DNA from 2 places in the Bacillus pumilus genome. Region 2 is predicted to be linked to the other one. Evidence: a T-box and tRNA genes for the amino acid it is inferred to sense, from the RefSeq annotation. Region 2 holds a T-box; the other holds one or more tRNA genes.
What was found. A T-box is a leader RNA that pairs with one kind of tRNA and senses whether it is charged. The one in region 2 lies ahead of thrS (threonine--tRNA ligase), so its partner is inferred to be a tRNA-Thr.
Positions count from the first base shown of each region.

Region 1: it has a tRNA-Thr gene. The T-box ahead of thrS (threonine--tRNA ligase) is inferred to sense a tRNA for this amino acid. The anticodon was not compared.

Region 1 covers NZ_LT906438.1:177,061-183,755, reverse strand. Annotated here, with positions in the region: gene rsiW (anti-sigma-W factor RsiW) at 1-80, opposite strand, end outside; gene sigW (RNA polymerase sigma factor SigW) at 95-658, opposite strand; gene rocF (arginase) at 842-1,753, opposite strand; tRNA gene CKW02_RS01060 (tRNA-Gln) at 1,891-1,962, opposite strand; tRNA gene CKW02_RS01055 (tRNA-Tyr) at 1,967-2,051, opposite strand; tRNA gene CKW02_RS01050 (tRNA-Thr) at 2,080-2,152, opposite strand; tRNA gene CKW02_RS01045 (tRNA-Val) at 2,156-2,231, opposite strand; tRNA gene CKW02_RS01040 (tRNA-Glu) at 2,238-2,312, opposite strand; partial or broken gene murQ (N-acetylmuramic acid 6-phosphate etherase) at 2,534-3,442, shown strand; gene CKW02_RS20395 (MurR/RpiR family transcriptional regulator) at 3,419-3,949, shown strand; partial or broken gene CKW02_RS01030 (PTS transporter subunit EIIC) at 3,946-5,324, shown strand; gene pbp4b (penicillin binding protein PBP4B) at 5,337-6,692, shown strand.
Region 2 covers NZ_LT906438.1:842,263-848,957, forward strand. Annotated here, with positions in the region: gene CKW02_RS04080 (MerR family transcriptional regulator) at 1-317, shown strand, start outside; gene CKW02_RS04085 (MFS transporter) at 344-1,531, shown strand; gene CKW02_RS04090 (DNA alkylation repair protein) at 1,723-2,553, shown strand; gene CKW02_RS04095 (DUF1835 domain-containing protein) at 2,792-3,976, shown strand; T-box leader at 4,051-4,273, shown strand; T-box leader at 4,311-4,535, shown strand; gene thrS (threonine--tRNA ligase) at 4,586-6,514, shown strand; gene CKW02_RS04105 (hypothetical protein) at 6,692-6,695, shown strand, end outside.

The DNA of each region.
Region 1 (6,695 bases), 670 kb from region 2:
AATTCTTTTTCGTCTTGGGGCTCAATGTCCCCGTCTAAATACTGATGCATAAGCAGGACGATTTTTTCCTGACAGCTCATCAAAATCACCTCACTCAAAGGTCTCTCAACTGTTTCCGGAGAGCCTCTCTACCCCTGTGTATTCTCGTTTTCACCGTACCAACAGGTATATTTAAAATCTCACTAATTTCTTTTAACGAGAGTTCATCAATATACTTTAATACGATGACCGAACGATATTTATCGGGTAATCTTAGAATTTTTTGCTGAATGGTACTCGATAATTCAAGAGACACCACCTCTTCCTCTGGCAAAATGCCATCAGCAGCAATTTGAGAATACATATTCAATCCTTCTGTTCCTGCCACCTCTGCATCTAAATAATAATCCGGCTTTTTTTTGCGAATACGATCGATGGTCAGGTTGGTTGCAATGCGGTACAGCCACGTAGAAAACTTACGATTCACATCAAAGCTTTCAATATTCACATAGGCACGAATAAACGCCTCCTGTGCAATATCCTCTGCTTCGTGTGCATTCCCAAGCATACGGTAGCACAGCTGATAAATTTTGTCTTTATACAGGTCTACGATGTCTGCAAATGCGTTCTGGTCGCCTTTTTTCAATTGCTTAATTCTCTTTTTAATCATTGTGTCCATAGTATATTCAACCTCTGCCTTCACCGGTCTTTATGTATACGAACCTCTTTCCAAAAGGTTTCATTCTCCTCTAAAAAATAGTGTAACAAATTTTTGACAGCGTGTTACGTATATCCACCAGTAAAAACCTTAATATATCCTTAAATTTATCCAAAACAAAAAAGAACGGGAACAAGTCCCGCTCTACAATAGCTTTTCGCCCATTAATGATCCAATCAACGCAACAGCTGCCTCGGCTGTTTTATTTTTTTCATCCAAAACCGGATTCACCTCAACAAATTCAGCTGAAGTCAAAATACCCGCTTCCTCTAAAAGCTCCATGGCTAGATGACTCTCACGGTAACTGATGCCGCCTGCCACAGGAGTTCCTACACCTGGACACTCAGCTGGATCTAATCCATCTAAATCAAGCGACAGGTGGACACCATCCGTTCTTTCCTTTAAATAAGAAATGGCTTCCTCCATCACCCTTGTCATCCCTAAACGATCTATTTCATGCATCGTATACACTTTAACGCCTTTCTCTCTAATTAATGCCCGCTCTCCTTCATCTAAGGATCGAGCACCAATTAAAACAACATTCTCAGGCTTCAATTTTGGAGAATAACCACCAATGTTCGTCAAATCAGCATGCCCAAGGCCAAGACTGACTGCAAGCGGCATACCATGTATATTTCCAGAAGGAGAGGTTTCCTCTGTATTTAAATCACCGTGAGCATCATACCAAATGACACCTAAGTTTTCATAATGCTTGGATACACCAGCAAGTGTGCCAATGGCAATGCTGTGATCACCGCCTAAAATGAGCGGGAATGAACCTGATTGCACAATACTGTCAACCTTCTCAGCCAGCAGCTGATTCGCACCAGCATTCTCCGTTAAATTTTTTAGCTTTTCACTTGTATATAAACCTTTTTCATCATCTCTTTGTTCAACCGGAATATCTCCGAGATCCTCCACATCAAATGAAAGCGATTCCAATTTTTCTTTTACGCCTGCACACCGAATCGCACTCGGTCCCATGTCGACGCCCCTTCTCATTTGACCCAAATCCATTGGAACGCCGACAAGCGTGACTTTCTTTTGATCTCCCATATGTACATCCCCTTTCTGTTCATGCTTATATTTTACTTTCTTGATGCCTCCTGACTCAACTCAACAATATTTTGAATAGTTATACATTCTGCCTACTCACATAAAAAAAAGACACCTTTTTGAAAAAGGTGTCTTAACTGGGCTAGCTGGATTCGAACCAACGCATGACGGAGTCAAAGTCCGTTGCCTTACCGCTTGGCTATAGCCCAAAAATGGTGGAGGGGGGCGGATTCGAACCGCCGAACCCGGAGGGAGCGGATTTACAGTCCGCCGCGTTTAGCCACTTCGCTACCCCTCCACATATGGAATTGATAAAGTAAAAACAGTGCCGGCAAGAGGACTTGAACCCCCAACCTACTGATTACAAGTCAGTTGCTCTACCAGTTGAGCTACACCGGCATATGGTGGAGGATGACGGGCTCGAACCGCCGACCCTCTGCTTGTAAGGCAGATGCTCTCCCAGCTGAGCTAATCCTCCACATTATGGTGACCCGTACGGGATTCGAACCCGTGTTACCGCCGTGAAAGGGCGGTGTCTTAACCGCTTGACCAACGGGCCAATTTGTCAAGTTTGACTGTTTCCTTGAAGCTGACAAAAGTTATTATATACAGGTTGTCCCCCTTTTGTAAAGGGGATTTTTATTTTTTTTATTTTCTAACTATTTACCTTCAAATAGCACTACTTTTTAATTGAAATATAATTTCAATATTTAAATATAATGTTGAAATTTCATATCATACTGAATATACTGAAAATGAAGAAATAAGGAGGAATGTCGCATGCAGCCATCTCAATTGCGTTCTTTGACAACAGAATCAAGAAATCCTAACACAATGGGAATATCACAAGCAGATCCACTCGAAATGCTCCAAATGATTAATGAAGAAGATATGAAGGTCGCTCAAGCAGTCAACCGTGTCCTACCACATGTCAAAACAGCAAGTGACTTCGCCTATGAATCCATCTCAAATGGGGGCAGACTCGTTTATTTAGGAGCCGGGACAAGCGGCAGACTTGGCGTGATGGATGCTGTCGAATGTCCCCCTACCTATAGCGTCTCACCTGATGTGATTGTCGGCATCATGGCAGGCGGAGACGCTGCTTTTTCACATGCTGCCGAAGATGTGGAAGACAGTGAAGAAGCGGGCAAACAGGATTTAGTACACATTCACCTGACATCAAAAGATACAGTCGTCGGTATCGCCGCCAGCGGTAGGACACCCTACATCATCGGCGCTTTAAACTACGCTAAATCCATCGGCGCAAAAACAGTAGCCCTCAGCTGTAATGAACAAGCAAAAATTAGCGAACTGGCAGACTGCGCCATTGAAGTCATTGTAGGACCTGAAGCCATCACCGGGTCAACACGAATGAAAGCCGCATCCGCTCATAAAATGATTTTAAATATGCTTTCCACCTCTGTCATGATCAGACAAGGAAAAGTATATGAAAACCTGATGGTTGATGTAAAAGTCAGCAATCATAAATTAAAAGAACGCGCCATCACCATCATTCAACATGTGACAAACGCTCCCTACGAACAAGCCGTGAAAACGCTTGAAGCGGCAGACTTAGAAGTCAAAACTGCCATCGTCATGCTCCAAACAAACACAGACAAAAAAACAGCAGGAAACTCGATTCAATCGATTAAGGACACCGCTTCTATTTTAAATGCAGAGGCATTAGAAGAGGCTGTTCAATTACTGCTGCATGCAAACCAAATCCATTTTATCGGCGTCGGTGCATCTGGCATCGTCGCAGCGGATGCCCAGCAGAAATTTCTCAGAATCAATTATGCAGCGACTGCCTTCACTGACATGCACATCGCATCAACGGTCATCGCAAATGCAGGAAAGAATGACATCGTGTTCGGTATATCCTTTTCAGGAGAAACGTTAGACATCATTCAAGCCCTTCAGCTCGCAAAAGACAATGGAGTGAAAACCATTGCATTGACACATCCAGGTCAAACAAGCGTTTCTGCCTTATGTGACGTTCACCTATCGACGTCCGGTTCCAATGAAGCACCTTTTCGCAGTGCAGCCACTTCCTCTAGAATGGCACAGCTCTACTTAATTGATGTCTTGTTCCTCAGCTTAGCTTCCCATCAATATGAAGAGACAGCGCAATATATTGACAAAACAAGACATGCCATCCGCTCCATGAAACGAAAATCAAAGGGGGATTCAACATGAGTCATCAAACGAAATATCAGCAGTTGGCGAAAGACATTCTTTCTCTCTGTGGTGGTTCTGAAAACATCTCTTCCCATACACATTGTATGACGCGTCTCCGAATTACACCGATTGACAATGAACAAGTTCAGATCAATGAAATCAAAGAACTCGATGGCGTCATTGGAGTCGTTGAGGCAGAAACGCTACAAATTATCTTAGGTACTGGTGTTGTCAACCAAGTATCAAGTGCATTTGAACAACTGCTAAATGCCTCTGGCTCGTATGATTTAAACAACGAAGCACAGAAAAACAAGCAAGCCATTTCACAAAAAACCGCACACCGTTCAAGCTGTTCTTGCGACGAATTGCCAGCATTTTTATACCTATCATTCCAGCACTCGTTGCATCAGGTCTTATTACAGGGATTACAAAAGCAATCGTGCAAGCGGGCTGGCTTGATGGAAAGTCTCAAGCAGCGATCATTTTAACCGTTATTGGTTCAGGCTTGTTCGCTTATCTCGGTATATTAGTTGGAACAAATGCCGCAAAGGAGTTCGGAGGCTCTCCTGCATTAGGCGCATTAGCTGGTATCCTCATTATTAATCCAGCCTCCGCAGATATTATGTTATTTGGCACAAATATTCTACCAGGCAGAGGCGGGCTTATTGGTGTTCTTCTAGCTGCCATCTTTATGGCGCTTGTGGAAACAAGAATCAGACGATTCGTCCCGCAATCACTTGATATCATCGTCACACCAACCATCACACTACTCATTACAGGCATTTTTACGTACGTTGTCTTCATGCCAGTCGGCGGATTTATATCGGATGCCATTACCTCAGGATTAACTTATCTATTAAATATGGGCGGAATCTTCGCTGGATTTATTCTTGGTGCAACCTTCCTTCCACTTGTTGTAACAGGACTTCACCAAGGACTGACACCGATTCATATGGAACTCATCAATTCCATAGGAGATGACCCGCTTTTGCCGATTCTCGCTATGGGCGGTGCAGGACAGGTAGGTGCGGCATTCGCCATTTATATGAAGACAAAAAAGAAAAAACTCAAAAGAGCCATCGCGGGTGGACTTCCTTCAGGGATGCTTGGCATTGGTGAACCACTCATTTTTGGTGTGACACTCCCGCTGGGACGACCATTTCTCACCGCTTGTCTTGGCGCTGGAATCGGCGGTGCATTTCAAGCCTACTTCCAAATTGCAACGAAGGCGATTGGTGTATCAGGTCTCCCATTAACCTTTATTGTTCACACACATCAAATGCTTCTTTACTTAATCGGACTCTTTATTGCTTATGTCGCTGGATTTATTTTCACATACTTATTTGGTTTTCATGATGATATGGCTGTTGAATTTGAGGAAAATAAGCAATAGGAGGTCTAACTCTTGAAGAAATACTTTCTCTTAATAACAAGTCTGCTCATGCTCCTTGGATTACCAGCACAAACATTTGCAACTAGCTCCCATCCTGTATCGTCTTTGTCTAAAACAGCACCTGAAGAATATCCCGTCTTAAAAAAGGCAAAACGACCGGAACAAGTTAGTTTTTCTTCTAGGCAGCTTAGGAAGGTTGATCACATGATTCAAAACGATATCAAAGCAGGATTTCCAGGAGCCGCACTCATCATTATCAAAGACGGAAAAATCGTCCATCAAAAAGCCTATGGCTACAGGCAAAAATACGAAGGCACAACCGAACTCAAATCCTATAAGAAAATGAAAAAGAATACACTGTTCGACTTAGCATCCAACACCAAAATGTATGCGACGAACTATGCCCTGCAAAAGCTTGTCTACGAGAAAAAACTGGATGTGAACGAAAAAATACAAGCCATCCTGCCAGATTTTAAAGATGAACCAAATGCAAAGGTAACCGGCAAAGACCAGCTCCATGTAAAAGATCTTCTGACCCATTCTGCCGGACTCCCTTCCAGTGTCTTATTTTATAGCAAAGAAGCAGCCGGCACCTTTTATTCTCAAGATAGAAAGACAACGATGAAATGGCTGCCGAAGGTGCCTCTGCAATACAAACCAGGCACCCAGCACATTTATAGTGACATTGATTACATGCTGTTAGGCATGATCATTGAGAAAAAAACAGGTATGCCTCTTGATCAATATGTAGAGTCGACAATCTATCGGCCGCTAGGTCTCAAACACACAATGTTCAATCCACTGCAAAAAGGATTTAAACCGAAGCATTTTGCAGCAACCGAACGTTTAGGTAATTCGCGAGATGGTGTCATTGATTTTGAAAACATTCGCAGATACACCCTGCTAGGCGAAGTCCACGATGAAAAAGCATATTACTCAATGGCAGGTATCTCTGGTCATGCTGGACTTTTCTCTAACATATCAGACATGGCCGTGCTGCTCCAGCTCATGCTGAACAAAGGAGGCTATGGAAAAACAACCATCTTTGATCAAGCTTCTATCGATCTCTTTACAGCCTCTTCTGATACAAACCCAACATACGGGCTAGGCTGGCGAAAAAACGGTCATACTGACATGGAATGGATGTTTGGAAAATATGCAAGTAACGAAGCCTATGGACATACTGGCTGGACCGGAACGATGACATTGATTGATCCAAAACATAATTTAGGTATCGTCTTGCTGACAAATAAGAAACATTCGCCTGTCGTTTCACCTGAAACCAACCCAAATCAATTTGAAGGTGACCTTTTCCCAACTGGCACTTATGGAAGCATCATGACCGCAATCTACGAATCTTTTAAGTAAAAG
Region 2 (6,695 bases):
GGAGGGAATCAGTCGAAAAGGAAAGTGAGTTTGAATTTGAGGTCGGGTATTCCATCAAAGCGTTAAAAGGCAATCTTCCTCAAGGAATCACGATACGAACGTTACCTGCTGAAGAAACTATGGCGACATTATTATTTCATTCACATTCTCCATCCGCCCAAACAGCTTGTATTGACCTGGCGACATGGATCGAAAATAATGGATACCGCGTGAAAGAAGACCAGCCAGGCCGAGAGATTTATTACCCATTGTCTGAAAATGAAGAAGGCAGACTCATTGAAATTCAAATTCCTATTATAGATGAAATCAAATCGTAAGCATTGTCCAAAGGAGAAACGTCACGATGAAAAATAAAACCGTTGTCTATTTACTTGCATTAGCAGCCTTTTTAATCGGAACAATCGAATATATCATTACAGGCATTATCCAGATGGTCGCAGATGATCTACATGTCACGACGTCTGCCGCTGGATTATTGGTCACGTCTTTAGCGCTCTCAGCAGCCATCGGCGCACCGATTGTCATTGCACTGACCATCAATATAGACCGCAAAAAAATACTGTCATGGATGTTAATTATTTTTATTTTAAGTAATGTCATCACAAGTGTCAGCCATTCGTTTGAAATGGTGATGATGACAAGGATTTTACAAGGAATCAGTGGGGGGACGGCTATTGTGGTGGCAATGGCTGTTGCGACTCGTCTTGTAGAACGTGAAAAAAGAGGAACAGCTATTGGTATCATTTTAATGGGACTCAGCAGCTCCTTGGTTTTAGGCGTTCCAATCGGGACATTTCTAAGCAGTATGATCGGATGGAAAGCATTATTCGCAGCCATTGGATTGATCACGCTTATTCCGCTGATTGTTGTGTATAGGCGAATCCCCTCTATGAAAGAACAAGAACCGGTGACGCTTCGTATGCAGTTATCGATTTTAAAAGACAAGCGAATATTACTGGCGGTGGCAGTGACGCTATTCTATGTAGGTGGATATTCCACGTTGTTTACCTATTTAACGCCCTTTCTGCAAGCATCAGCAAATCTTAGCATCACAGAAATCAGTGGCATTTTGTTACTAGCAGGAATATGCAGCTTTTTGGGCTCCAGCCTTGGAGGGATGGCGGCAGATAAAAAAGGCCCAATATTCACGATTTTCTCAGGAATCATTTTGCAAATCATCATGCTCTTGCTGCTATCATTTGTCACAGATAATCTCGTGCTCATGGTGGCTGTCATCATGATATGGATGATCGCTACATGGAGCACATCACCAGCTCAGCAGCTATATCTTGTCACACTTGTACCAAAATCTCCTGATATCGCATTAAGTGTCAATACATCATTTATTCAATTCGGATTTGCCTTAGGCTCTGGTGTAGGAGGGATTGTGCTAAGCGAAACATCTATATTAAACCTAAGCTGGATCAGTGCTGGCACGGTTTTTCTCGCTCTACTCATGACCATTCTAATGGTAGCGTTTGACCGATTTTCTCAGCGCAAGAGTTTGAAGGTGATCGAGCAAGGAAGCTAACTTACATTCAATGTTGTATGAAAGGAACTACTTATTTCGGGTAGTTCCTTTTTGATTTGAAGAATGCACCAGTGAAGTTGTTTATTTGCTACAATAGGAGTCAATATCCAAAGATTGAAAGCATCAACAAATTCCTTTTAAAAACAATGAATATCAAACAAAAGAACCACTAGACAAGGAGAGAATACAGAATGCCAATAAGTGAGGAAATGATCAATCGAAAAGGCGCTCGAAAGGGGACTGATATCCCTCATGACGTCTTGACCCTTTTGAATCAGGGAGAGATCGAAAGTGTGAATTTAACTGAATGGCTGGCTGTCAATCATATGACGCTAATACAGCATGTTTTGCCGTCCGTTGGTTTAGAGCATCGTTTAGACGATGTATCATCTGAGATCACTAAACAAAAAGCTGAATCAGGAATGAAAGCCATTCGGCTCATTGGTCAATTGTTAGATGACGTGCTACATGAAGAGAATGAAGAAAAACAAGCGGAAGTGCTGCTGGCATTTGCTCACCACATATCTGATAGCGTTCGCTGTTGGGCTGCTTATATGAACAAACAGAGTTTATCAACACTGGAAGAGAAACTTGCGTACATTCAGCCATTTGCAGCTGATCATCATTTTGGTGTTCGAGAAATTGCATGGATGTCAGTGAGAGAAAGTCTAAGTCTTCAGCTCGATCAAAGTATAGAGCATTTAACAGAATGGGCAAAAAGCGAGGATGAAAATATTCGCCGGTTCTCTGTAGAGTCGCTCCGTCCGAGAGGGGTATGGACAAAGCATATTGAGTTATTAAAACAAGAGCCAGAGAGGGCACTGCCTATTCTAAATTTACTCAAATCCGATCCATCCATATATGTTCAAGATTCTGTAGGAAACTGGCTCAATGACGCAAGTAAAACACAACCAAATTGGGTAACAAACCTGTGCGACCAGTGGTCAAAGAATTCTGACACAAAAGCAACTAGCAGAATTGTTAAGAAAGCCAAGAGAACGATTGTGAAGGGGAATTTGTGAATAAGAATTTGAACTAAATGAAGGGGGATTCTATCAATCATTCAGAGAGAAAGTTTTAAAGCGAGCTCAGTAAACAGATTGCCCCATTTCATGGGATATAGTCTCTTCAATTCTGCATTCTATATATATCTTAACCTCTCATTGTCATACTTTTGAATGAAATTGACTCAATAGAATTGACGCAAGAACCCTGAATAGGTGAAGATGAAATAAACTGTAAGATAAAGGGAGGCGAATGATGATACATATCGTATTTGGAGCAGCAGCTGCCGGTAGTTTAAAACAAGCATTGCGCGAAATGAAGCAAGACCAAGTAAATGATATCATCGCCTTTGATGACATTTATTCGATTGGACCTCATCTGCATTTACATGAACAAGAAGGACAGGAGAAACGTATAGAGTGGCTTCGTCACGTGATGTCAAATGAATATGGCTATTTTGATGACATGATCACCAATCAGCATAGAATGTTTCAGCAAATAAAAGATATAAAAGATGGTACGAGTATCCTCATCTGGACAGGCAATAATGCCCATGAGCAAATTGGTTTGCGATATGCCATCTATTTATTAAAAGAGAAAAATATTGAATTGTCTCTCATCAATACAACGACTGCATTTGATCAGCTGTTCAATACAAATACAAGACGAATGGATATTCGACATGCCGGGGAAATCACAACTGAAAAATTGAAGGTTTTGTACAGATGTAAAGAGCATATTCATGCAGTGTCAAAAGAAGAAAGAGAGAATTTACAAAACGAATGGCTATCATTTGCTAAAGAAAACCATACCCTGAGGATATGGCAAAAAGGACAAACGATCAGTGTACCAGAAGATGAATTTGATGCTTATTTAGTGAAAATGGCTAAGCGGCTTCATCAGTCAGATCCCGAAGAGGAGTACATCAAAACTCCACGTTTAATTGGGGAAGTCCTCGGTCATTTAGAACAGTATATCGGTGATGATTTTATTGAGCATCGACTCAAGACATTAATTGATCAAGGAATTTTTGACATGATAGGAAGGCGCACTTCCATGCGTTATTACTCAATTAAATTGACAGACTTCGGTCAGCACTTTAAAAAATGGGTGTGCTGTCGAGAATTTGAGGATCATCCTTTTGTGAAAATTGAAGGAGATTACGGTGGTGAACCTTTTCATTGTGGGCATTGTCAATGTCATTTAGAAAGAGACGATGTACCAATAAGCGATACCCTTTTCTCGAAGATTTGGAATTGGGCTATACAGTATGGCCGCTGGTTTGACGAAGAGACAGATGATTTGCTGCCAAATGGCGCAGACATGGAAAAGAAATTCAATCAAGGAGGAGAGCGTATCACTGAAGAAGTGAAACGAGCCCTATCTCCCGCGTTTAAAATTGAATACAGCCCAAGTAAATACACGCAACATATCATTTAAAGAATGAAATTCAATTGCACTGCAAAAAATAAAGCTTTACATGATCCATCACCTTCATGTAAGATATGGAGAAATTAAAAGCGAAGAAAAGGACATGAGCCATTTTTACTGGTTACCAGAGAGGGAAGTCACGCTGAAATCTTCCTAACACAGAAAAGTGTCTTACCACCTTTGAGCTGTATTGGGGAAATCATAGTATCCAATATCGTCTACGCCACGTTACGGCACCAGAGCCATAAAGCGAATACGCGTTATGGGAATTTGGGTGGAACCACGGATCACACATTCGTCCCTTTATGAGGGATGGGTGTGTTTTTTTGTTCACTCAACTATCATCATTGCTTTGAAAAGGACATGAGCCACTTTTATCGGTTACCAGAGAGGGAAGTCACGCTGAAATCTTCCTAACGCAGAAAAGTTGTCTTACCACCTTTGAGCTGTATTGGGGAAAATTGAAGTATCCAATACCGACTACGCCACGTTACGGCACCAGAGCCATAAAGCGAATACGCGTTATGGGAATTTGGGTGGAACCACGGATTACACATTCGTCCCTTTATGAGGGATGGGTGTGTTTTTTTATTTCAAAAAATGAAAGGTGTGTCAGTCATGAGAGAAAAAATGGTGAAGATTCAATTTCCAGATGGAAAGATAAAGGAGTTCTCTGCAGGTACGACTGTCGCAGATATTGCCTCCTATATTAGCCCAAGCTTAAGGAAGAAAGCAGTGGCAGGAAAGATCAATGAACAAATGGTCGATGTCAGTCATCAGCTGGAAAGTGATGCTCGGCTGTCTATTGTCACACTCGATTCAAAAGAAGGCCTTGAAGTGCTGCGCCATTCATCTGCACACGTATTAGCCCAAGCTGTGAAAAGGTTATACGACAATGTCACACTTGGAATCGGGCCTGTTATCGAAAATGGATTTTACTATGACATGAAGCTGAATCAAACATTAAGTGTAGAGGATTTGGCTGCTATTGAAAAAGAAATGGAAAATATCATAAACGAGAATCATCATATCCAAAGAAAGGAGATTTCCTACGAAGAAGCTGAATCGATGTTTGCGCATGATCCATATAAGCTGGATATTTTAAAACGTCTCCCATCTGAAGAAGCCATCACAGTGTATCAGCAAGGTGAATTTATCGACTTATGCCGCGGGCCTCATTTACCTTCTACTGGGTTCGTAAAGTCATTTAAGCTAACACGTGTTGCAGGGGCTTATTGGCGGGGTGATAGTCATCAAGATGTATTGCAGCGAGTGTATGGTGTCGCATTTCAACATCCAAAACAACTAGCTAATTATCTTCATTTCATAGAAGAAGCAAGCAAACGTGATCACCGGAAATTAGGGAAACAATTATCTCTGTTCATGTTTTCGGAAGAAGCGCCAGGTATGCCGTTTTATTTACCAAAAGGTCAGATTGTGAGAAATGAATTAATGGCCTTTTCAAGAGAAGTGCGAAACAAAGCGCAATATGAAGAAGTGAGCACACCGTTTATGATGAACCAAGAGCTATGGGAAAAGTCAGGTCACTGGGATCATTATCATGAAAATATGTATTTCTCAGAAGTAGATCATACAAGCTTTGCTTTAAAACCGATGAATTGTCCAGGGCATATGCTCATGTTTAAAAATAACTTATATTCATACAGAGACCTTCCGATCAGAATGGCTGAGTTCGGTCAGGTGCATCGTCATGAATTTAGCGGAGCATTAAATGGATTGTTCAGGGTCAGAACTTTTTGCCAAGATGATGCCCATATTTTTTTGAGAGAAGATCAAATTGAAGCTGAAATCAAACGGATTTTCCAATTAGTTGATCATGTGTATCGGACATTTGGGTTTGAGTACTCTGTGGAACTATCCACTCGTCCAGAAAAAGCGTTAGGGGATGATGCCATTTGGGATATCTCTGAATCAGCGCTAAAGAATGTGCTTGATCGGCTAAAGGTCGATTACCAGCTAAATGAAGGAGATGGGGCATTTTATGGACCGAAGATCGATTTTCATATAAAAGATGCCTTGCAGCGGAGCCATCAGTGCGCCACAATTCAGCTAGATTTTCAAATGCCTGAGAAATTTGATTTAACATATATCAATGAAAAGAATGAAAAGGTACGACCAGTTGTCATTCACAGTGCCATTTTTGGTTCTCTAGATCGTTTCTTTGGGATTCTCATCGAGCATTTTGCAGGTGCCTTCCCGTTATGGCTGGCACCAGTGCAAGTACAAATCATTCCTGTCACAACGGTTCACCTTGATCATTGCCTCGAGGTGCAGCAGCAATTAAGAAAGATCGGAATCAGAGTCACAATCGATGAACGGGATGAAAAGCTCGGCTATAAAATGAGAGAAGCACAAATGCAAAAAATCCCATATATCGCTGTCATTGGTGATACAGAAATGCAAGACAAATCGCTAAATATTAGACAGCATGGAGAAAAAGCTTCGAAGCAGCTGTTTATCGAGGACTTTAAACATTTGGCAGTTCAGCAAATACAAAACAGAACGGTTGCCCAAGAATTGGTGTGATGCTTGTCGTTGTCGTCATCTAAAATAAGAAGGATTAGACGAATATTGAATTAAACGTCTAATCTTTTTTTCATTTATGGAAAAGTAGAAAGGGGAAATATTGAAACATTTATTCGATAAAAACGTAATACAGATAGAGCGTTTATCAAAACCATTTGAAACGGAGAGGAGTTTTGTATGG